DNA from 3 places in the Kitasatospora sp. NPDC058190 genome. Region 2 is predicted to be linked to each of the others. Evidence: riboswitches for the same ligand, from Rfam matches in the RefSeq annotation. Region 2 holds a riboswitch; each other region holds the start of a gene.
What was found. A riboswitch is a leader RNA that binds a small molecule or an ion and turns the genes downstream of it on or off. The one in region 2 is predicted to bind S-adenosylmethionine.
Positions count from the first base shown of each region.

Region 1: linked by a shared signal. The riboswitch ahead of ACFVWU_RS37285 (IclR family transcriptional regulator) and the one ahead of thrC (threonine synthase) in region 2 are both predicted to bind S-adenosylmethionine.
Region 3: linked by a shared signal. The riboswitch ahead of ACFVWU_RS21975 (aminotransferase class V-fold PLP-dependent enzyme) and the one ahead of thrC (threonine synthase) in region 2 are both predicted to bind S-adenosylmethionine.

Region 1 is NZ_JBHVVI010000126.1:17,953-25,300, forward strand. Features, by position in the region: gene ACFVWU_RS37275 (NAD(P)/FAD-dependent oxidoreductase) at 1-1,043, shown strand, start outside; gene ACFVWU_RS37280 (alpha/beta fold hydrolase) at 1,087-2,169, opposite strand; gene ACFVWU_RS37285 (IclR family transcriptional regulator) at 2,436-3,149, opposite strand; SAM riboswitch class I at 3,348-3,490, opposite strand; gene ACFVWU_RS37290 (amidohydrolase family protein) at 3,620-4,900, shown strand; gene ACFVWU_RS37295 (cryptochrome/photolyase family protein) at 5,000-6,322, opposite strand; partial or broken gene ACFVWU_RS37300 (hypothetical protein) at 6,567-7,348, shown strand, end outside.
Region 2 is NZ_JBHVVI010000016.1:4,660-12,007, forward strand. Features, by position in the region: gene ACFVWU_RS10055 (trehalose-6-phosphate synthase) at 1-1,257, opposite strand, end outside; gene ACFVWU_RS10060 (glucosyl-3-phosphoglycerate synthase) at 1,296-2,324, opposite strand; SAM riboswitch class I at 2,469-2,601, shown strand; gene thrC (threonine synthase) at 2,619-3,926, shown strand; gene ACFVWU_RS10070 (MoaD/ThiS family protein) at 3,955-4,233, shown strand; gene ACFVWU_RS10075 (cold-shock protein) at 4,785-4,988, shown strand; gene groL (chaperonin GroEL) at 5,337-6,959, shown strand; gene ACFVWU_RS10085 (hypothetical protein) at 7,064-7,348, shown strand, end outside.
Region 3 is NZ_JBHVVI010000047.1:38,960-46,307, reverse strand. Features, by position in the region: gene ACFVWU_RS21985 (hypothetical protein) at 230-655, shown strand; gene trpD (anthranilate phosphoribosyltransferase) at 774-1,847, shown strand; SAM riboswitch class IV at 2,108-2,225, shown strand; gene ACFVWU_RS21975 (aminotransferase class V-fold PLP-dependent enzyme) at 2,277-3,656, shown strand; gene ACFVWU_RS21970 (Lrp/AsnC ligand binding domain-containing protein) at 3,660-3,941, opposite strand; gene ACFVWU_RS21965 (rhomboid family intramembrane serine protease) at 3,983-4,765, opposite strand; gene ACFVWU_RS21960 (hypothetical protein) at 4,968-5,225, shown strand; gene ACFVWU_RS21955 (NYN domain-containing protein) at 5,363-6,862, shown strand; gene ACFVWU_RS21950 (NlpC/P60 family protein) at 7,062-7,348, shown strand, end outside.

The DNA of each region.
Region 1 (7,348 bases), on a different contig from region 2:
CGCTCGCCGCCTTCCACCGCACCGGCGCCGTACAGCTCGACGCCCCCGGCAGCGCGCCGTCGGGCACCACCGCCCTGTTCGACCGCGCCGGCGTCCCGTACGAGCGGTGGGACACCCCGACGCTGCGCGGGCGCCTTCCGGGGATCGACCCCGGGCGGTACTGGCCGCCGAAGCCGGTCGACGACGACGCCTTCTTCGCCGCCCCCACCGGCGAGCTCGGCGCGCTGTTCACCCCGGACGCCGGGTTCGTCGACGATCCGCAGCTCGCCGCCCAGAACCTCGCGGACGCGGCGGGCGAACTGGGCGCGCGCTTCCTGTTCCACCACACCGTGGTGGCCGTCGACCGGCACGCGGACCGGGTGACGGGCATCCGCCTGGGCGACGGGACGCGGATCGCCGCGCCGGTCGTCGTCAACGCGGCCGGCCCGTGGTCGGGCGGCCTCAACCGATTGGCGGGCGTCGGGAGCGACTTCACGATCGGCGTGCGCCCGCTGCGCGAGGAGGTCCACCAGGTCGCCGCACCGGCCGGGCACGCCACCGGCCCCGTCGTCGCCGACCTCGACCTCGGCACCTACCTGCGCGCGGCACCCGGCGGGCACCTCCTGATCGGCGGCACCGGGCCGGACTGCGACCCGCCCGAGTGGATCGACGACCCGGACCGGGCCGACCCGCGTCCCACCGCCCACCGCTTCCGCACCCAGGTGACCAGGGCCGCGCGCCGCTTCCCGGCGATCGGCGTCCCCAACCGACCGCTCGGGGTCGCGGGCGTGTACGACGTCGCCGACGACTGGACGCCGATCTACGACCGCACCGCCCTCGACGGCTACTACGTGGCCATGGGCACCAGCGGCAACCAGTTCAAGAACGCCCCACTGGTGGGCCGCTACCTCGCGACCCTGATCGACCTGGTCGAGGCCGGCCACGACCACGACGGCGACCCGGTCCGTTACCGCTGCGAACACACCGGCAACGTCGTGGACCTGGGCTCGTTCTCGCGCCGACGCCCCGTACGGGCCGACTCCGCGCGGTCGGTCATGGGCTGATCGACGGGCGGCCACGGGGCGTCCTCCGCCGATCGGCGGACGGTCACGAGCTGGTCACCCGCAGCTCCCGCACCAGGTCCCCGACCACGCCGACCACGAACTCGGGCGCCTCGTGCGGGAAGTCGTGACCGGTCCCCTCCGGCGTGTACACCAACCGGGACGCCGACGACGCCGCCAGGTACCGGACCCGGCTGCGGAGGTAGAAGCGGCTGATCCGCTCGGCCTCGACCGCGTCCCGGGCGCCGGCCAGCACCGCCTCACCGCCCATGAGATCCCGCGGTATCACCAGGACCAGCGGCAGGTCCGCGAGATCCCCGTCGTACACCACGCTCTCCCAGCCCGCACCGGCCAGACCGAACGGCGAGAGCTCGCTGAAGATCGACGCGGCGGCGCAGTCCTGCCCGGTCCGGCCGCCCCGGCCACGGTGTGCACCGAAGAGATGCCGCACCGCGGCCAGCAGTAACCGTCGACGCATCCCCGCGACCAGCCCGTTGGCCGGCGCGAAGGCGATGACCTCCAGCGGCGTCGGGTCCAGCAGCACCAGACCGGCCGTCAGATCCGGCCGCCGCCGGGCCGCGTTCGCGACCAGCAGCCCGCCGAAGGAGTGGCCGACGAACACGAACGGGGGCCGCTCCCCCGCCGCCTCCAGCGCCGTCAGCAGCTCCTCCGCCTCAACGGCCGTCGTCCGGGGGAAGGCCCCGGTATCGCTCCAGCCCGTGCCGAACCGGTCGACCAGCACCGAGCGGGTCCGGGCCGCCAGCATCGTGTGCAGCTCTCCGAACTCCTCACCGGGCGCGTGTCCCCCCGGCATCCACACGACCGTCGGCCCGCCCGCCCTCTCCCCCTCTCCCCGGACGTGCATCCGGTGGCCGCCGACGTGGACCAATGACCCAGGCGCCGGCCGCGCCGCCGCCTCCCGGGCCACCAGCACCAGGTGCCGCACGGCCCCGACCAGCAGCGCCGCACCGACGGCCACGGCCACAGCACCGAGCGCCACCGCCCAGGTCGTGCCGAGCGCGACGAGGCCGCCGCCCACACCCGCCGTCACCAGCGCGACCGGCACCCCCGCCCAGTCCCGGCTCAGGAGTGCGAGCAGGGAGTTCGCCACCCGTCCGTCCCGGCGCATCGTGTCCTCCGCGACAGCAGCATCCGACAGCCGACCCCTCTCCGTCTTCTTCCCCGTCTGCCCCTACCCTCACCCCACACCGTTCAAGAACGCACCGTGTACGCCCAAGGACCCTGGGTCATCGCCCGCCCGGCCCGGACCGGCGGGACGGGCGACCTCGGGGCCGACGCCGTCGAAGTCCGCTTCCTTCCAAGCCCCTTGAGGACCCCGGAGGCCTCCGTGAGCGGCCTGAGCGGGGCGGCGAGCCCCGGGGGGCGGCGAGCCGGTCAGGACTGGCGCAGGGCTTCGCTGAGGCGGTTGGCCGCCTCGACGACGGCCTGGAAGTAGTGCGGGCCGGGGTGGCGGGTGAGGCGTTCGAGCGGACCGGAGACGGAGACGGCGGCCACCACCCGGTTGGACGGGCCCCGGACGGGCGCGGACACGGAGGCCACCCCGGGCTCGCGTTCGCCGATCGACTGCGCCCAGCCGCGGCGCCGGACCCCGCTGAGGGCGGTGGCGGTGAAGCGGGCGCCCTGGAGGCCCCGGTGGAGCCGCTCGGGTTCCTCCCAGGCGAGCAGGATCTGCGCACCGGAGCCCGCCTTCATCGGGAGGGTGACGCCGACGGGGACGGTGTCGCGCAGGCCGGAGAGCCGCTCGGCGGCGGCCACGCAGACGCGGACCTCGCCCTGGCGGCGGTAGAGCTGGGCGCTCTCGCCGGTGACGTCGCGCAGGTGGGTGAGCACCGAACCGGCGGCGGCCAGCAGCCGGTCCTCACCGGCCGCCGCCGAGAGCTCGGTGAGCCGCGGGCCGAGGACGAACCGGCCCTGCATGTCCCTGCCGACCAGCCGGTGGTGTTCCAGCGCGACGGCGAGCCGGTGCGCGGTGGGCCTCGCCATGCCGGTGGCGGCGACCAGTCCGGCCAGGGTGGTCGGCCCGGCCTCCAGGGTGCCGAGGATCGAGCTGACCTTGTCGAGCACGCCGACGCCGCTCGTGTTCTCCATGGATGGGTACTCCAGTCTCAAATCCCGTGAGCGGCGGGTGGGTTCGGCTCACGGAAGCTCCCCGCAGGGAGCGGGGGGTGGTCAGCGAGGACGGGCCGGAGAAGTCGGCCGATTGCCTGCGCCGGGCACGAGACGGGTACGCGAAAGGGCCGGGGCGGGAAGCGCCCGGGCGAAGGACAGCACAGAGAGCACCGTGTCTCCTCATCTTTCCCGCGCCACGTTGGCGACAGGCCGGAGTTGGCACTGATCCCGGACGGCACGGCGCGTACTTCGAACGCCGGGTCGACCGGGGAGTTGCCGGGGCTTCGTAGGGCCGGTCCCTCCACCCCTCTGGATGATTCGCCAGGAACCATACAAGATTCCCCCGCCGCCCCGCCAAACCTCCCCCGCTCGCCCACGCCGCCGCCGCGCCCGTCGCCGATCGGGTGTGCCGTCTGGTGCCGGTCCCGTGACCGGTCGAGGATGGCGGCATGGGTGTCGACGACTCGAATGCCGGGCTGCTGGTGACGAACGTGCGCGTGTTCGACGGGATCGGCGAGGAGGCGGTGCCGGGGCACGTCCGGATCGAGCGGGACAGGATCGCGGAGGTGGTGCCGGGCCGCCCGTCCCCGCGCGGTACCCACGGGGCGAGGGTGCTCGACGGCGGCGGCGGCACGCTCATCCCGGGGCTCACCGACGCCCACGTCCACCTGTTCGCGATCGGCGGCACCATGGCGGACCTGCGGCTCGCACCGACCGGCACCGTCTACTACCAGGCCCTCGCCTCCGCCCGCGACATGCTGATGCGGGGCTTCACCACGGTGCGGGACATGGCAGGTGACACCGAGCCGCTGCGGCGGGTCCTGGACCGCGGACTGTTTCCCGGCCCGCGGATCTACCCGAGCCAGGCGGCCGTCTCCCAGACGTCCGGCCACGGCGACTTCGGGTCGGTCCACGAAGCCCCGACCGTCCTGGGCGGACCGCAGTCCCGCACCGAGCAGATCGGGTTCACCCGGGTGGCAGACGGGCCGGAGCGGGTGCTCGCGGCGGTGCGCGAGCAGTTGAGGAAGGGCGCCACGCAGATCAAGGTGATGGCCGGCGGCGGGGTCGTCTCGGAGTTCGATCCGCTGGACGTACTGCAGTTCACCACGGCGGAACTGGAGGCGGCGGTCGCCGCGGCCTCCGACTGGGGCACCTACGTGACCGTGCACGTCTACACCTCGGAGGGCGTGCGCCGCGCGGTGGAGGCCGGGGTGCGCTGCATCGAGCACGGGCACCTCACCGACGAGGACACCATCCGCTACCTCGCGGAGCGGAACGTGTGGTTGAGCACCCAGCCGTTCGAGGTCGACGACCACCACTACGCCTCCGCGGACAGCGACCGCAAGAACCGCGAGGTGTGCGAGGGCGTCGCCCGCACCTTCGGCTGGGCGCTCGAACACGGTGTGCGGCTGGCGTTCGGCACCGACCTGGTGCTCGACCCCGCGAAGGCCCACCGGCAGTCCGAGATGCTGGTCCGGCTCGGCCGGTACCTCAGCCCGGTCGGGGCCCTGAAGATGGCCACCTCCGGAAACGCGGAGCTGTTCCGTCTGTCCGGCCGCCGCGACCCCTACCGCGCCGCGCCGCTCGGGGTCATCGCTCCTGGCGCGTGGGCCGACCTCCTGGTCGTCGACGGCGACCCGACCACGGACCTGTCCGTCCTCGCCGAGCCCGAACGCAACCTGCGACTCATCGTCAAAAACGGTGTGGTGTACAAGAACGAGCTCGGTTGACCCCGGTCCCGGGCGAGCGGCGTCCGGCCGCGTTCCGTCTCGGCAGCCACGCCCCGGGACTGCTCGCATGCCCCCGACTCCGGTACTGGATCGACGGTTTCACCCGTCCAGGGCCCGGGCGCGGCGGAGCCGGAGCGTGAGGGCGTCCGGGGCGATGATCGGGGCCGGGTACTCGGGGGCGAGCAGCCAGGGACGGTGGACGACCGGACCGGGCAGGTGGGCGAGCTCGGGCAGCCAGCGTCGGACGTAGTCCCCGGCCGGGTCATAACGGTCGGCCTGACGCAGCGGGTTGAGGATCCGGTTGGGCCTGGTGTCGGTGCCGGTGCCCGCGACCCATTGCCAGTTGAGCTGGTTGTTCGCGACATCGCCGTCGACCAGCAGGGACAGGAAGTGGGCGGCGCCGATCCGCCAGTCCAGGTAGAGGCTCTTGGTGAGGAAGCTCGCGGTGAGGAGACGGGCCCGGTTGTGCATCCAGCCCTCGTGGGCGAGCTGACGCATCCCCGCGTCGACGATCGGGTAGCCGGTGCGGCCCTGCCGCCAGGCCTCGGCCTCGTCCTCGTCGTGGTGCCAGTGGTCGTCCCTGCTGCGGTAGTCGTCGTGCGCGGCGTCGGGGCGGGCGGCGAGGACCTGGTGGTGGAAGTCGCGCCAAGCGAGCTGCCGGACGAAGGCCTGTGCACCGTCGCCGCCGTGGTGGCGGGCGCGGTCGGTCAGCTCCGTGGGTGACAAGCAGCCGAAGTGCAGGTACGGGGAGAGCCGGGAGGTCGAGTCGGCCGCCAGGTCGTCGTGCACCTCGGCGTACGCGTCGACGTCCCAGCGCCGCCACCGTGCCCGGGCCGCGGTCTCGCCGCCGGGGGGAAGGGCCGGGGAGAGGGGGCCGCCGACGACCAGGTTCTCGCTGCCGATGCCGCCCGGCGTGCGGATGGCCCGGGGCGCGGCGAGCACCGTGCGGTGGGGGGCCTGCTGCCAGGCGCGGTGGTAGGGGGTGAAGATCGCGTAGTGGTCGCGGCCGGCCGGGGTGATCCGGCCCGGTGGGACCACGGTCACCGAGGCGTCGTGGACGTGCAGGCGGTCACCGAACAGCGCGCGCAGCCGTGCCTCGCGCCGACGGGCGAATGCGCTCACCCCGGCGGCGACGTGCACGGTCGCCGCGCCGGTTTCGGCGGCCACCCGGGCCGTCTGCTCGGCGGTTGCGCCGCGGCGCACGACCAGGCGGGAGCCGGTGCGGCGCAGCGAGGCGTCCAGGTCGGCGAGGCACTCGCCCAGGAAGGCCAGCCGGTTGGGGGCGGCGAAGCCCGCCGTCTCGACGGCGGGATCGAGCACGAACAGGGGCAGCACCTGGTCGGCTGCGGTGCACGCGGCGTGCAGCACGGGGTTGTCGTGCAGGCGCAGGTCCTGGGTGAACAAGGCGATCGCGACAGTCATGGAATGGCCTCGGAGCGGGTGCGGTCGTGGTTCCCAGGATATTCGGAGCCGATCGCACGGCGGATTGCCGCGGACGGCGCGTCGGTGGGCCAGGGTAGTAACGAACGGTCAGCAGATCGCCGAGGTCATGGTGAGGGTGGGCACGGCAGAGGTCGGTTGACGGGCCGCTGGTACGTCCGTCCGGTCGCAGGGTGAGGGTGGCGGCGGTGGAATGGTGTCATGGGCGAGGCTTGGAGGTCCGGCCATGGCGAGCATCCGCGTCGACACCAGTCGCTTAACCTTTCAACAGTTCACGATCCCGGGTCAGCCCACGCTCCCCGCGGATGGCAGTGGGATCACCGCCTTGTCCTTGGATCCCGGCGTCTACGGGTTCGCGCAGACCGGGCTTCCCGGCTTCCAATTCGAAGTGACTGCGGCAGGAGTCGTGGACTTCGACGGGGCCGCTGACGGCTTCCTCCAGGGACGCGGAACCGACGCGCTCACCGTGGTCGGGTTTCCGGTCACCATCGACCTGACAGCGCTGTCCCACGGCCTCTCGCCGGAAGTCGTCGGCAGCCCGCCCGCGCTCACCAGGGACGCTCCTCATCAGTTGCAGTTGATACCGTCCACGTACCTCTTCCTCCTCGCCCGCGGCCTGGCCGACTTCGGGTTAGTGGTGGCACCGGACGGCCAACTGTCCCTGACCGACTCCGCGTTGGCCGGCTGCGCACAGATCAACGGCCGCACACTGACCGTCACCGGCTACGACGTGACCTTCGACCTCACCAACCTCTCCCACGGCCTGACACCGGAACTCCTCGACAACCCCGGAGTGACCCTCGGCCGCCAAACCCCCACGACACTGCACCTCATCCCCGCCACCTACAACTACGAACTCGCCCGAGGAACCGCCGACTTCGGGTTAGTGGTGACCCGAGACGGCCAACTGTCCCTCACCGACCCCACATTGGCCGGCTGCGCACAGATCAACGGCCGCACACTGACCGTCACCGGCTACGACGTGACCTTCGACCTCACCAACCTCTC
Region 2 (7,348 bases):
GAGGGCGCAGCCGTTGTCGGAGACGACCGGTACTTCCTTGGCGACCAGGTTCATGCCGTCCCGGATGGGGTTGACGAGGGCGACGTCGGCCAGGCGGTAGGCGGCGAGGGAGCGCGGGAAGTCGTCGTTGACGTGCAGGATCAGGGGTTGCCAGGTGGGGGTGGCGAATTCGGTGTTGATGGCGTCGGCGAGGTGCCGCACCGACGCCGTGTAGTCGCGGTATTCGGCCAGGTCGGTGCGGGAGGGGTAGGCGAAGGCGATGTGCACGACCCGGTCGTGCCACTCGGGGTGGGTGCGGAGCAGGTGCCGGTAGGCCTGGAGGCCGCGGACGATGTTCTTGCTCAGCTCGGTGCGGTCGACCCGGACGATGGTGCGGCGGTCGCCGACGGAGGTGCGGAGGGCGGCGAGGCGCTCGTCCACGTCGGGGCGGTGGGCGCGTTCGCGGAGGAAGTCGGCGTCGGCGCCCAGGGCGTGGACGCCGAGGTGGGTGGTGCGGCCGTTGTGGGTGACGGTCATCGCGTCGTGGTCGACGGTGGCGCCGAGTTGGTCCTCGCAGCAGGCGGCGAAGGCGCGGGCCCAGCGTTCGGTGAGGAAGCCGGCCCGGTCGGCGCCGAGGATGCCGGTGAGGACGGCGCGGGCGACGTCGTCGGGGAGCATCCGGTAGTACTCGGGCGGGGCCCAGGGGGTGTGGGAGAAGTGGCCGATCCGCAGGTCGGGGCGGGCCGCGCGGAGCAGGGCCGGGGCCAGGGAGAGGTGGTAGTCCTGGACCAGGACCGCGGCGTTCGGTGCGGCTTCGGCGGCCAGGGCCTCGGCGAAGGCCGCGTTGTAGGCCTGGTAGGCGGCCCATTCGGTGCGGAAGCCCGCGTCGAAGGAGGGCGCGGTGGGGGTCGCGTAGAGCAGGTGGTGGACGAACCAGAGGGTGGAGTTGGCGACGCCGTTGTAGGCGTGGGCGAAGGTCTCCGGGTCTATGTCCAGCATCCGTACGGCCTGGCCGCCGACGTCGTGGCCGGCCAGGTCGAGGCGGCCGTCGGGGGCTTCTCCCGCGGCTCGGCGGTCGGCGTCGCCGAGGGCGGCGCACACCCAGACGGCGTTCGGGTCGTCGATCGCGGAGAGGCCGGAGACGAGGCCTCCGCCGCCGCGGCGCAGGGTCAGCGTGCCGTCGTCGGCGGCGCTGAACGACACCGGTCCCCGGTTGGAGGCCACCAGGACGGGGGCGGTGCCGGTCGCGCTCGAACGTTCGGTCGTGAGATCGCCCATGGTTGGCATCTTGCCGGGGGCTTGGGTCGGCAAACGTTTCAGTGGCGGGTCGCGTATTCGGGCACGGTGTGCATCGGGGGGCGTTCCAGGGCGGTCACGGGGTGGCTGTGGGCGGTGAAGGCGCGGGTTTCCGGGTCGCGGGTGAACTGGGTGAGGTGGGGGTGGACCAGGTCGGCGGAGGCCTTGAGGCGGTGGGTGCGGTCGAGGCGTTCCAGCGCGGTGCGGTAGATGGTGGCGGCCATCCGGCCGAGGGCCTGGCCGTCCTGGTGTCGGTGGTGTCGGACGCCGACGTCGACCTGGGCCAGGGCGTCCAGGCCGACCAGCTCCAACGCGTCGACCAGGAGGCCGAGTTCGACACCGTAGCCGGTGGGGAAGGGCAGCCGTTCGAGCAGTGAGCGGCGGGCCGCGTACTCGCCGCCGAGGGGCTGGACGAAACCGGCGAGTTCCGGCCAGTGGAGGTTGAGCAGGGGGCGGGCGACGAGTTCGGTGACCCGGCCGCCGCCGGCGGGGAGGATCGCGGCGGACTCCCCCGCGGCGGAGCCGCTCATCGTCACTTCGAGGGGGCGGTCGTACATGGCCTTGACCAGCTGGATGTCGGGTTCGGTGAGCAGGGGGCCGAGGATGCCGGAGACGAAGGCGGGGTCGAACTCGCGCAGGTCGGCGTCGACGAAGCAGACGATGTCGCCGCGGGTGACCAGCAACGAGCGCCAGAGCACCTCGCCCTTGCCGGGGACGGCGGGCAGCCGGGGCAGGATGGCGTCCCGTTGTTCCACCCGGGCGCCGGCCTCGGCGGCGACGGTGGCGGTGGCGTCGGTGGAGCCGGAGTCGAGTACGACCAGTTCGTCGACCAGAGGAAGCCGGTCCATCAGTTCGCGCCGGATGGTGCGGACGATGTCGCCGACGGTGGCCTCCTCGTCGAGTGCGGGGAGGACGACGCTGACGGTCTGCCGGGTGCGCCGCTTGGCCTCCAGCAGGGTGTGAACCGGCCGGTCGGCCGCGCTCCACGAGCGGCGGTGCAGCCAGGACGCCGCCTGCGGGAGGAGTGCGGGGGTCGGTTCGGCGGGCACGGTGAATCTCCTCGGCGAGGTCGGGTGGAACGGGCCATCTCGCGTGGCGGACGGTCCCTTTCAGGGTGGACGCCTTCGGATACAGTCTTCGTACAGCGGTCGGACCTTCGCACGCCGGGGTCGCCGCTGAACCACAACTTCACAAGCTCATCCAGAGGGACTGAGGGAACGGCCCGTTGACGTCCCGGCAACCTTCTCGCTCGGCTGTCCACAGGCCCCGGCGGGACAGGTGCCAATTCCGGCCCGTGGCGCGACCGCGCCACGGGGAAGATGAGGAGAGAGGCCTCCGCCATCATGGCTATCGACACTGCCGCACCCTCCCCCAGCCTTCGGCCGGGGGGACCCCCACCGGTCGACCTCGGCCCCGCCGCCGCCCTGTCCTGTCGGGAGTGCGGCACCCGCTTCCCGCTCGGCCCCAGCTTCGCCTGCCTGGAGTGCTTCGGGCCGCTGGAGATCGCGTACGAGTTCGGGAGCGAGCGGGCCGAGGAGCTGCGCAAGCGGATCGAGGCCGGTCCGGCCTCCATCTGGCGTTACGCGCCGCTGCTGCCGGTGCCCGCAGACGTGGCGTCCAAGCCGAACCTGAACCCGGGGTGGACCCCGCTGGTGAAGGCGGACAACCTGGGCCGGGAGCTCGGGTTCACCGCTCCGCTGCACGTGAAGGACGACTCCGGGAACCCGACGCACTCCTTCAAGGACCGGGTGGTGGCCTGCGCCATCGAGGCGGCGCGCGCGTTCGGGTACACCACGCTGTCCTGCTCCTCGACCGGCAACCTGGCCGGCGCGGTGGGCGCGGCGGCGGCCCGGGCCGGGTTCCGGTCCTGTGTCTTCATCCCGCACGACCTGGAGCAGGGCAAGGTCGTGATGGCCGGGGTGTACGGCGGCGAGCTGGTGGGCATCGAGGGCAACTACGACGACGTGAACCGCTTCTGCTCGGAGCTGATCGGGGACCCGGCCGGCGAGGGCTGGGGTTTCGTGAACGTCAACCTGCGTCCGTACTACGGCGAGGGCTCCAAGACGCTGGCCTACGAGATCTGCGAGCAGCTCGGCTGGCGGCTGCCGGAGCAGATCGTCATCCCGATCGCCTCGGGCTCGCAGCTGACGAAGATCGACAAGGGGTTGCAGGAGCTGATCAAGCTCGGCCTGGTGGAGGACCGGCCGTACCGGATCTTCGGCGCCCAGGCCGAGGGCTGCTCGCCGGTGTCGGCCGCGTTCAAGGCGGGCCGGGACGTGATCAAGCCGGTCAAGCCGGACACCATCGCCAAGTCGCTGGCGATCGGCAACCCGGCGGACGGTCCGTACGTGCTGGACATCGCCCGTCGGACCGGCGGGGCGGTCGAGGACGTCACGGACGAAGAGGTCGTGGCGGCGATCCGGCTGCTGGCCCGGACCGAGGGGATCTTCGCGGAGACCGCGGGCGGGGTGACCGTCGGCGTGCTGAAGAAGCTGGTCGAGACCGGTCAGCTGGACCCGGCCAAGGAGACCGTCGCGATCAACACCGGCGACGGCCTGAAGACGCTGGACGCCGTCTCCGACGCCGGGATGACCGCCGTCATCCGCCCGACGCTGGAGTCCTTCCGCTCCGCCGGTCTCGCGTCCGCCTGAACCACCCCCCACCCCCGCTAGGAGAGCCATGAGCGCCAAAGTCCGCATCCCCACCATCCTGCGCACCTACACCGGCGGCGCGGCCGAGGTGACCGCCGAGGGGGCCAGCCTGGCCGAGGTCATCGCCGACCTGGAGCAGAACCACGCGGGCATCTCCGCCCGGATCCTGGACGACACCGGGAAGCTGCGCCGCTTCGTCAACGTGTACGTGAACGACGACGACGTGCGGTTCGCCGAGGGCCTGGCGACCGAGATCAAGGACGGCGCGAACGTCTCGATCATCCCGGCGGTGGCCGGCGGCTGCTGAGCCGTCGCGTCCCGCTTCCCGGCCGCCCGTACGTACGGAATTCGACTCTCCGTATGTGCGGGCGGCCGCTGGCATTTCGGCGGGAATATTTCCGGGTCAAGTCGGAGTAGAGTGTGGCTCTGCTGGGAACGGGGCTTCCCTTCCGACTCGCGCAGTGCTTGGCCGGAGGTCGTCCGGACGCTGAGACCGACTCGCGTCCCGGGCCGTGAAACATGTCAGGCGGATGTCAGAATTCCTGCGGGGTTTTGGGTAATTCGTCCGCTATGTCCGGCAGGAAATGCCGATTTCACCCCGATTTGTTCGGCCTTGTCTCTTGACGGGGCTATGGAATTCCTGGCGGCTGGCCCTGTTGCAGAGGGCGTCGATCCGGATACATTCAGCGGCGGTCGGCGCAATCGACCGCCCATCGGAAGCCGTTCGGCTTTCTGTGCGGAGGATTGCGGCGTGCACGGCTGCGCTCAGGGGGGGTTCCCCGGGCCGGCCTTCAACCAGACCCGGGCCCGCGACCTGCGGGCACGTGAAGGGCCAGCACAGCACTAGGGGAGTTCGGAATGGCTCAGGGCACCGTCAAGTGGTTCAACGCGGAGAAGGGCTACGGCTTCATCGCGGTCGACGGTGGTGCGGACGTGTTCGTCCACTACAGCGCGATCCAGATGGACGGCTACCGCACCCTCGAGGAGGGCCAGCGGGTCGAGTTCGAGATCTCTCAGGGACAGAAGGGCCCGCAGGCGGACATGGTTCGCGCGGCGGTCTGACCCCTTCCGACTCCAGGAGCTCGGCGCGGCCCACCGCTGGTGGACCTCCTGCTTCTCGACGGGCCCGCACGACACGCGTCGTGCGGGCCCGTTCGCGTTCCCGTTCGCGTCCTCGTCCGCGCTCGCGGACGGGGCTCGACGGCGGCTCGCGGGTTGCCGATTGGGCTTGCACTCGACCACCCGGAGTGCTAATCATTGGCGTTAGCACTCACAGCGTGAGAGTGACAGCGGACCGGGTCGGTGAGGCCCCCGGGAGCGGTAGGGGAATGGACCCCCGCACACCAGGGCCGTCCGTCGCGGGCACCCCTTGGTCCGAGCAGTCGACCGTGTCCCGGAGGACCACTTCAGATGGCCAAGATCATCGCCTTTGATGAGGAAGCTCGCCGCGGCCTTGAGCGTGGCATGAACCAGCTCGCCGACGCAGTGAAGGTCACGCTCGGCCCCAAGGGTCGCAACGTCGTGCTGGAGAAGAAGTGGGGCGCCCCCACGATCACCAACGACGGTGTCTCCATCGCCAAGGAGATCGAGCTCGAGGACCCGTACGAGAAGATCGGTGCGGAGCTCGTCAAGGAGGTCGCCAAGAAGACGGACGACGTCGCGGGTGACGGCACCACCACCGCCACCGTGCTGGCCCAGGCCCTGGTTCGCGAGGGTCTGCGCAATGTCGCCGCCGGCGCCAACCCGATGGCCCTGAAGCGCGGCATCGAGAAGGCCGTCGCCGCCGTCTCGGACCAGCTGCTGGCCCAGGCCAAGGACGTGGAGACCAAGGAGCAGATCGCCTCCACCGCCTCCATCTCCGCCGCTGACACCCAGATCGGCGAGCTCATCGCCGAGGCCATGGACAAGGTCGGCAAGGAAGGCGTCATCACCGTCGAGGAGAGCAACACCTTCGGTCTGGAGCTCGAGCTCACCGAGGGCATGCGCTTCGACAAGGGCTACATCTCCGCCTACTTCGCCACCGACCTGGAGCGCATGGAGGCGACCTTCGAGGACCCGTACATCCTCATCGCCAACTCCAAGATCGGCTCGGTCAAGGACCTGCTCCCGCTGCTGGAGAAGGTCATGCAGAGCGGCAAGCCGCTCGTCATCATCGCCGAGGACGTCGAGGGCGAGGCCCTGTCGACCCTGGTCGTGAACAAGATCCGCGGCACCTTCAAGTCCGTCGCCGTCAAGGCCCCGGGCTTCGGCGACCGCCGCAAGGCCATGCTCGGCGACATCGCCATCCTCACCGGCGGCACCGTGATCTCCGAGGAGGTCGGCCTCAAGCTGGAGAACGCCGGCATCGACCTGCTGGGCACCGCCCGCAAGGTGGTCATCACCAAGGACGAGACCACCATCGTCGACGGTGGCGGCGACAGCGAGCAGGTCGCCGGTCGCGTGAACCAGATCCGTGCCGAGATCGAGAACAGCGACTCGGACTACGACCGCGAGAAGCTCCAGGAGCGCCTCGCCAAGCTGGCCGGCGGCGTGGCCGTCATCAAGGCCGGCGCGGCCACCGAGGTGGAGCTCAAGGAGCGCAAGCACCGCATCGAGGACGCCGTCCGCAACGCCAAGGCCGCCGTCGAGGAGGGCATCGTCGCCGGTGGTGGCGTCGCCCTGCTGCAGGCCGGTGTCGCCTTCGACAAGCTGGAGCTGGACGGCGACGAGGCCACCGGTGCCAACATCGTCAAGGTCGCGCTGGAGGCCCCGATCAAGCAGATCGCGACCAACGCCGGCCTGGAGGGTGGCGTCGTGGTGGAGAAGGTGCGCAACCTCCCCGCCGGTCACGGCCTGAACGCCGCCACCAACGAGTACGTCGACCTGGTCGCCGCGGGCATCATCGACCCGGCCAAGGTCACCCGCTCCGCGCTGCAGAACGCCGCCTCCATCGCGGCGCTGTTCCTCACCACCGAGGCCGTCATCGCCGACAAGCCGGAGAAGGCCGCCGCGGCCGCCGGCGGCGGCATGCCGGGCGGTGACATGGACTTCTGATCCTGATCGCTTCGATCGGATCGGTTGATTCCTCGTCCGCGTGGGCGGCTCCCTTCGGGGGGCCGCCCACGCGGCGTTTTCGCGCATCGACGGAGAATGGACGGATGGCTGACATCGAGACCGCCCTGCACAACGCGCGGGCACTGATCCTGGCCGACCTCACCGCGCGCGACGTGGCGGACGCCGCCGTCGTCTCGCTGGTGGAGCAGGCCGTCACGCACCGCCGCTGGTGGCTGGAGCAGTGGCCGGACGGCACCGAGTACGTGCTCGGGCTGGTCGCCCAGGACGTCCAGGACGCGCTACTGGAGGCGTACGGGCGGTGGCCGCTGTGCACCGCCTGCGCGGCCGACGGGGACCCGCACGCGCTGAGCGTGGAGCCGGAGTTGGGG
Region 3 (7,348 bases), on a different contig from region 2:
CGTCGTTGCACGGTCGGCGCGGCGTCGGGTTGTAGGGGACGGGGCGCCGCATCGGCCGTCCGGGTGGTCTCGGTGGGTCCGGGTGACGGGCCGTCCTCCGGGTGGGTGAGCCGTGGGCGCGGCGGCTTGAGCGGGAACGTGCGCGAGGGGGACCCGGGACGGGGGGAAACGGGAGTAGCATCCGGATCAGGTGAACGTGGTCCGGATCACACTTGAGGGAGCAGGGTCCATGGCGTACACGACCGACGAGACGCTCACCGTCCTCGTCTACAGCGACGACCGCAACACCCGCGAGCAGGTGCTGACGGCGCTCGGCCGTCGACCCGCCGAGGATCTTCCGGAGCTGTCCTACCTGGAGTGCGCGACCACCCCCGCGGTGCTCAAGGCGCTGGAGAAGGGCGGCATCGACCTCTGCGTCCTGGACGGCGAGGCGGTGCCGGCCGGCGGGCTCGGCCTCGGGCGCCAGCTCAAGGACGAGATCTACGGCTGCCCGCCGGTGCTGGTGCTGATCGGCCGGCCGCAGGACTCCTGGCTGGCCGCCTGGAGCAGGGCCGATGCCGCGATCTCCCGCCCGGTGGACCCGGTCGCGCTGGCCGGGGCGGTCGCCACCCTGCTGCGGGCGCGGCTGGCGAAGCGGGCCCCGGCCGCGCGTTGAGCGGGGTTGTCTCAGTACTAGAGAAGACACCGCCGTAGGAACCCCACCGCTCGATAGGCTGGCTCCATCCGTACGGACCTCCCCGGTACAGGGGAACCCACGACAGCTGGAGTCAGCCATGGTGAACGTGAACCCTGCGAACGGCGGTAGCGACCCCGCGCAGGTGGTCCGCACCTGGCCGGACCTCCTGGCGGCACTGTTGAAGGGGGAGGACCTCGACCGCCCGTCCACCGCGTGGGCGATGGACCGGATCATGAGCGGCGAGGCGTCCCCCGTCCAGGTGGCCGGGTTCATGGTGGCGCTGCGGGCCAAGGGCGAGTCGGTCGACGAGATCGCCGGTCTGGTCGACGCGATGTACGAGCACGCCGAGCCACTGGACATCCCCGGCCCGGCGGTGGACATCGTCGGCACCGGCGGGGACCGGGCGAAGACCGTCAACATCTCCACCATGTCGGCGATCGTCGCGGCGGCCGCCGGGGCCAAGGTGGTCAAGCACGGCAACCGGTCGGCCTCCTCCGCCAGCGGCTCCTCGGACGTGCTGGAGAAGCTCGGGGTGGCGCTGGACCTGTCGGCCCGCCGGGTGGCCGAGGTGGCCGAGGAGGTCGGGCTCACCTTCTGCTTCGCGGCGAAGTTCCACCCCTCGATGCGGCACGCCGCCACCGCGCGGCGCGACCTCGGGGTGCCCACCGCCTTCAACATCCTCGGCCCGCTGACCAACCCGGCCAAGGTCACCTCGCACGCGATCGGCTGCTTCGACACGCGGCTCGCCGGGCTGATCGCCGGGGTGCTCGCCGGGCGCGGGGCGACCGCGCTGGTGTTCCGCGGCGACGACGGGCTGGACGAACTGACCATCACCACCACCTCGCAGGTGTGGCTGGTGCGCGACGGGGTGGTCACCGAGACCTCCTTCGACCCGCGGGACGTCGGCATCGAGCTGGTCGGCATCGAGGCGCTGCGCGGGGCGGACGCCGCCTACAACGCCGAGGTCGCGCGCAGGCTGCTGGCCGGAGAGCACGGGCCGGTGCGGGACGCCGTGCTGCTGAACACCGCGGCGGCGCTGGTGGCGCTCGACCTGGGCGACGCGCCGCTGCCGGAGCAGCTCGCCGCGGGCATGGCGCGGGCGGCGGAGGCGATCGACTCGGGCGCCGCGCGGGACCTGCTGCGGCGCTGGGCGGACGCCACCAGCCGGTAGCCGAGGCGGAAGTCGAGGGCCCGTACCGGTTCGCCGGTGCGGGCCCTTCGCACGTCCCGAGCACGCGTCCCGAGTGCACGCCCCGAGCCGAAGTGGCGCGCCGGCGCCGAAAGTTGAAAAGCGACAAGCGAGGTACGGGCGCCGGAGTGACGAGCGTCGGCGTCGGGTTCGAGCGCCCCGGAGACGAGGGGGCGAAGGCGCTGTCCGGATGGTGGATGCCTGTTTGACCACCCGGCGGGCCCGACCTAGAGTCTTGGCCAGGTCATGAGTGACAGCGTCAAGCCCCAGCTTGCTGTCCGGCAACCCTCCGTCCGTGGCGGGGTGCCCTGGGTGAGGACCGGGTCGCTCGGCAAGCCGTCCGTGCGACAAGCGCGGACGCCCGACGACTAGCACTCCCGGGGTCCCTCATCCCTGAAGGAGTGCATCCTCATGTCCCTCTCCACCGAAATCTGCGCGCCGCTCGCCGTCCTGGGCCGCGACGTCCAGGTCCCGCTGGCCAGCGGGGAGAAGGTCGGCTACGCGGCGCTCGACTACGCCGCCAGCGCGCCGGCGCTCCAGCGGGTGTGGGACGACGTCGCCGCCTACGCGCCGTACTACGGCAGCGTGCACCGGGGCGCCGGGTACCTCTCCCAGCTCTCCACCGACCTGTTCGAGCAGAGCCGCCGGACCGTCGCCGAGTTCCTCGACCTGCGCGAGGGCGACCAGGTGGTCTTCACCCGCGCCACCACCGACTCGCTCAACCTGCTGGCCGCCGCCGTGCCGGCCGGCACCCGGGTGTTCGCCTTCGAGACCGAGCACCACGCCTCGCTGCTGCCCTGGGCGCACGCCGGGCTGGAGGTCAGCTACCTGCGGGCGCCGCGCTCGCGGGCCGAGGCGGTGGCCGCACTGGACGCCGCACTGGCCGCGGCGCCCGAGGGGCCGAAACTGCTGTGCGTCACGGGCGCCTCCAACGTGACCGGCGAGCTGTGGCCGGTCGCCGAGCTGACCGGGACCGCGCACCGGCACGGCGCCCGGGTGGTGCTGGACGCCGCCCAGCTGGCCCCGCACCACCGGGTCTCGGTGCGCGAGTTGGACGTCGACTGGATCGCCTTCTCCGGCCACAAGCTGTACGCGCCGTTCGGCGCCGGGGTGCTGGCCGGGCGCTCCGACTGGCTGGACGCGGCCCGGCCGTACCTGGCCGGCGGCGGGGCGACCCGGACGGTGGCGCGGGAGGTGGACGGCTCGGTGGCCGTCCAGTGGCACACCGGCCCGGCCCGGCACGAGGCCGGTTCGCCGAACGTCATCGGCGCCTACGCGATCGCCTCGGCCTGCCGGGCGCTGACCGAGGCCGGCTTCGACGCGCTGGAGGCCCGGGAGCGGCAGCTGGTCGAGCGGCTGACGGCGGGGCTGGCGGAGATCCCGCAGGTCAAGGTACTGAACCTGTTCGGGGCGGGCTCGGCCCGGGTGGGCGTGCTGTCCTTCGTCGTGCAGGGCTGGAACAGCTCGCACTTCTCGGCCGCGCTGTCCGCCGAGTACGGCATCGGGGTGCGCGACGGGCTGTTCTGCGCGCACCCGCTGGTGCGCACCCTGCTCGGCGACGAGGACGTCCCCCCGTCCGAGTGCGGGGCGCCCGAGCCCTCGCTGCCGGGCGAGCGCAGCCTGAACGCGATCCGGGTGAGCTTCGGCGCCGGGACCCCGGACGAGCACGTCGAGCGCTTCCTGACCGCCGTCCGCGAGCTGGTCACGGACGGCGCGGCCTGGAACTACCGCAACGAGGGCGGCCGTTGTGTGGCGACTGTGCAGATCGACAGGGGGCGTCGCGAGGGCTGAGCCCTACTCGTCCAGACCGAGGGCGAAGGCCGCTTCCAGGTCGTGCTGGGAGTAGGTGCGGAAGGCGATCTGGGTCTCGGTGTGGGCCACGCCCGGGACCTTGTTGAGCCGGCCCGGGATGACCTCGGCCAGGTCGTCGTGGCGGCGCACCCGGACCATCGCCACCAGGTCGTAGCCACCGGTCACCGAGTACACCTCGCTGACGCCCTCGATGGCAGCGATGGCCTCGGCGATCTCCGGGATGCGGTCGACACTGGTCTTGATCAGGACGATGGCGGTGATCACTGTTCGGGCTCCTTTGTGGGGTGCCGCCAGCGTATCGGGCCTCAGCGGGCACGTCTCGGGGGGTGACCGACGACGGTGCAGGCGTAGAGGAAGCCGGCCGAGAAGCCGATCACATGGACCAGGTAGGCCACCCCGGGCCCGGCCGAGTGCACCGACCACCACTGCAGGGCGAACCAGAGGCCGAGCACCAGCCAGGCCGGGAAGCGCAGCGGAAGGAAGAGGAGCAGCGGGACCAGGGTGGTCACCCGAGCACGCGGGTGGAAGCGCAGATAGGCGCCGAGCACCCCGGAGATCGCGCCGGAAGCGCCGATCAGGACCCGGGTCGCATCCGCCGAGTGCGCCTCGGCGAGGGCGAAGCCGTACGCGGCCAGGCTGCCGGCCGCCAGGTAGAAGAGGAGGAACCTGGCTCGGCCGAGCCGTCGTTCGACGGTGGGACCGAAGACATAGAGGAAGAGCAGGTTGCCCAGCAGGTGCAGCCAGCCGGCGTGCAGGAAGAGGCCGGTGAGGGCGGACACCGCCGGGTGCTTGCCCGGGGTGGGGGCGGCCGGGCAGCCGGGGACGGGGTCGGGCGCCTCGGCGAGCTGTTCGGCGGTCAGCGGGTGTCCGGTCAGCAGTTCGGCCGGGACGGCGCCCCAGCGCTGCTCGTACCTCTGCTCGGCGCAGACCCGGGCCTGGTCCCGGCCGTACAGCGGGTTGAGCCCGGCGGCGGGGCCGAGCAGGAAGACCAGGGTGTTGACCGCGATCAGGGCGTAGGTGACCGCCGGGGCGGGCACCGCCGGGGGGCCGTCCCGCGCGTCGGTGTGGTCGGGGGCCGCGAGCGCCATGCGGCCAAGCATCCCTCCGGACGGCGCAGGTGACACGGCGGTTTACGGCAGGTGGACTAGCCCTCACTGTTCCGGCAACCGGTGGCCGTGACGGTTGCCCCAGGCAATAGGCTGGGGGCGGGCATTCCCGCCTCCCGCCGCCGACGCCGGGGCCCCGGGGGGAGCGCCTAGCCCACCCAGGGACCAGCCGAGAGGATCCCCGATGACCGTCCCCGCTCTGACCGCCGAGACGCGCTGGCGCTGCACGCTGTGCAGCAACCTCACCCGCTTCGACGTGACCCGCACCGCGCGGGTGACCGAGTTCCTGCACTTCGACCTGGCCGGCGAATCCAAGGTCGAGGAGACCGAGGTGCTCAGCGAGACGATCGAGTCGGTGCGCTGCCGCTGGTGCAACGCGGTGGACCAGGTCGAGCTGGTGGCCCGTCCTGGCGCCGAGGGCGCGGAGGCCCCCGCCGCGTAGGGCTGATCCCCGCCGGTGCGGCGGGCGGTGCGCGACGCGCCCGTCCGCCGCACGGGACAATACAGACAAGACGCACGGAGCGTGACGACGGGGGCGGCCGCGGCCGCACCCGCTGGACCAGGATCGGAGCCGAGGACGTGGTGGACGCAGCGAAGGAGCCCGCCGAAGCGCAGGGGCTTCAGCCCGCTGCGCCGGCACCGGAGCCGGGCGCCGAGACGGTCCCGTCGGAGACCCCTCTCACGGAGACCCCCCTCCCGGCGGCCGCTGCCCCGGAGAGCGCGGAGTCCGGTGACTCCGGTGATGCCGACGCCGCTTCGGAGCTCGCGGTCGAGAAGCTCGACCGGCCGCTGCCCGAGGGGGTGCGCCGGCGGGTGGTCGGGCTGGCCTCGGACGCGCTGGGCGGGCTGCCGCCCGCGGAGCTGCCGCAGAGCCTGCGTCAGTACGTCAAGTTCACCCCCGTGCGGCGCGCCAAGTACGCGGCCACCGCGCTGGCGGCGGCGCTGGAGTCCGAGCCGGCCTTCCGGGTGCGGATAGCGGAGCGGCTGCGGCTGGGCCAGCCGGATCTGGTGAAGGCGCTGGAGTCGGGCACCGTCCCCAGCGCCGCCGATCCGATGGACGTCGCAGCCGCGGCCTACCTGGTGCGTTCGGCCGGCTGGAGCCGGCTGGTCGCCGAGGCCGGCGAGGAGGCCGAGCGGGCGGGCGCCGAGGACGCGGCCGCGGAGGCCACCCGGCTGGTGGAGAAGCTGCAGGCCGAGCTGGCCGAGGTGCGGGCGGCCGCGCGGACCGACCTGGACCGGCAGCGCGCGGAGTTCGAGGGCGTCCGGCGGGAGGCCGAGTCGCTGCGCAAGAAGGTGCGCTCGCTGGAGAGCGACACCCGCCGGGCGCAGGCCGAGACCCGGCGGGTGACCGGGGAACTGGAGGCCGCGAAGGCGCAGGCCGTGACCGAGCGCAGCGCGGCCGAGAGCGAGGCGCGGCGGCTGCGGCACCGGGTGTCCGAGCTGGAGAACGCCGCCGAGCAGGGCCGCCGTTCGGCCCGCGAGGGGCGCGGCGTCGAGGACATGCGGCTGCGGCTGCTGCTGGACACCGTGCTGCAGTCGGCGCAGGGGCTGCAGCGGGAGCTGGCGCTGCCGGTCTCCCAGATCCGTCCGGCGGACCTGGTGGAGGCGGTGGTGCCGGGGGCGGCCTCGCCGCACGACGTGGCCCGGCGCGGCCTGGCCGAGGACGATCCGGCGCTGCTGGACCAGCTGCTGGCGATCCCGCAGGTTCACCTGGTGGTGGACGGCTACAACGTGACCAAGACCGGCTATCCGACGCTGCCGTTGGAGCAGCAGCGGATCCGGTTGTTGGGCGGGCTGGCGATGCTGGCCCAGCGCACCCAGGCGGAGGTCACCTGTGTGTTCGACGGGCAGGACCTGGACGTTCCGGTGATCATGGCGCCACCGCGTGGGGTTCGGGTACGGTTCAGTCGGACCGGGGAGACCGCGGACGAGTTGATCCGTCGTCTGGTGCGGGCCGAGCCGCAGGGCCGTCCGGTGGTGGTGGTGTCCACCGACCGGGAGGTCGCGGAGGGCGTGCGGAAGGCGGGCGCGCGCCCGGTGGCGTCGGTGCTGCTGCTGAACCGGCTGGCCCGGCCCTGACCTCGGGTCGGGCGGTGTGGAGCCCGGGCAGTGTCCGTTTTGCGAGGGTGTGCGGATCCCGTGAAGTCAGCGTGGGGGCCGGAGTTCACGCCTTCGGGGAGTGGCAAAACGGATAGATCTTCACTAGGGTCTGGCGTCAAACCTATTTTCCGGAATCTCATCCGATCAGGTGAGTCCGATGGAAGAAGGAGCCGGTCCCTTGGCCTCCCACCGCCGTCCCAAGCAGCCGAGCCGCGCGCGGGTCTCCGTGCTCACCGCTGCCGCTGCGACCGCGGTCGCCCTCTCCGCCCAGGTGGGTGCGCACGCGGCGCCGCAGCCGAGCAAGGACGACGTCAAGGCGCAGATCGACCAGCTCCAGCAGGAGCAGGAGCAGGCGGCGGAGAAGTACAACGGCGCCAAGGAGCGGGCCGACCAGCTCCGCAAACAGGCCGACCAGCTGCAGGACCAGGTGGCCCGCAGCCAGGACCAGATGACCCAGCTGCAGGC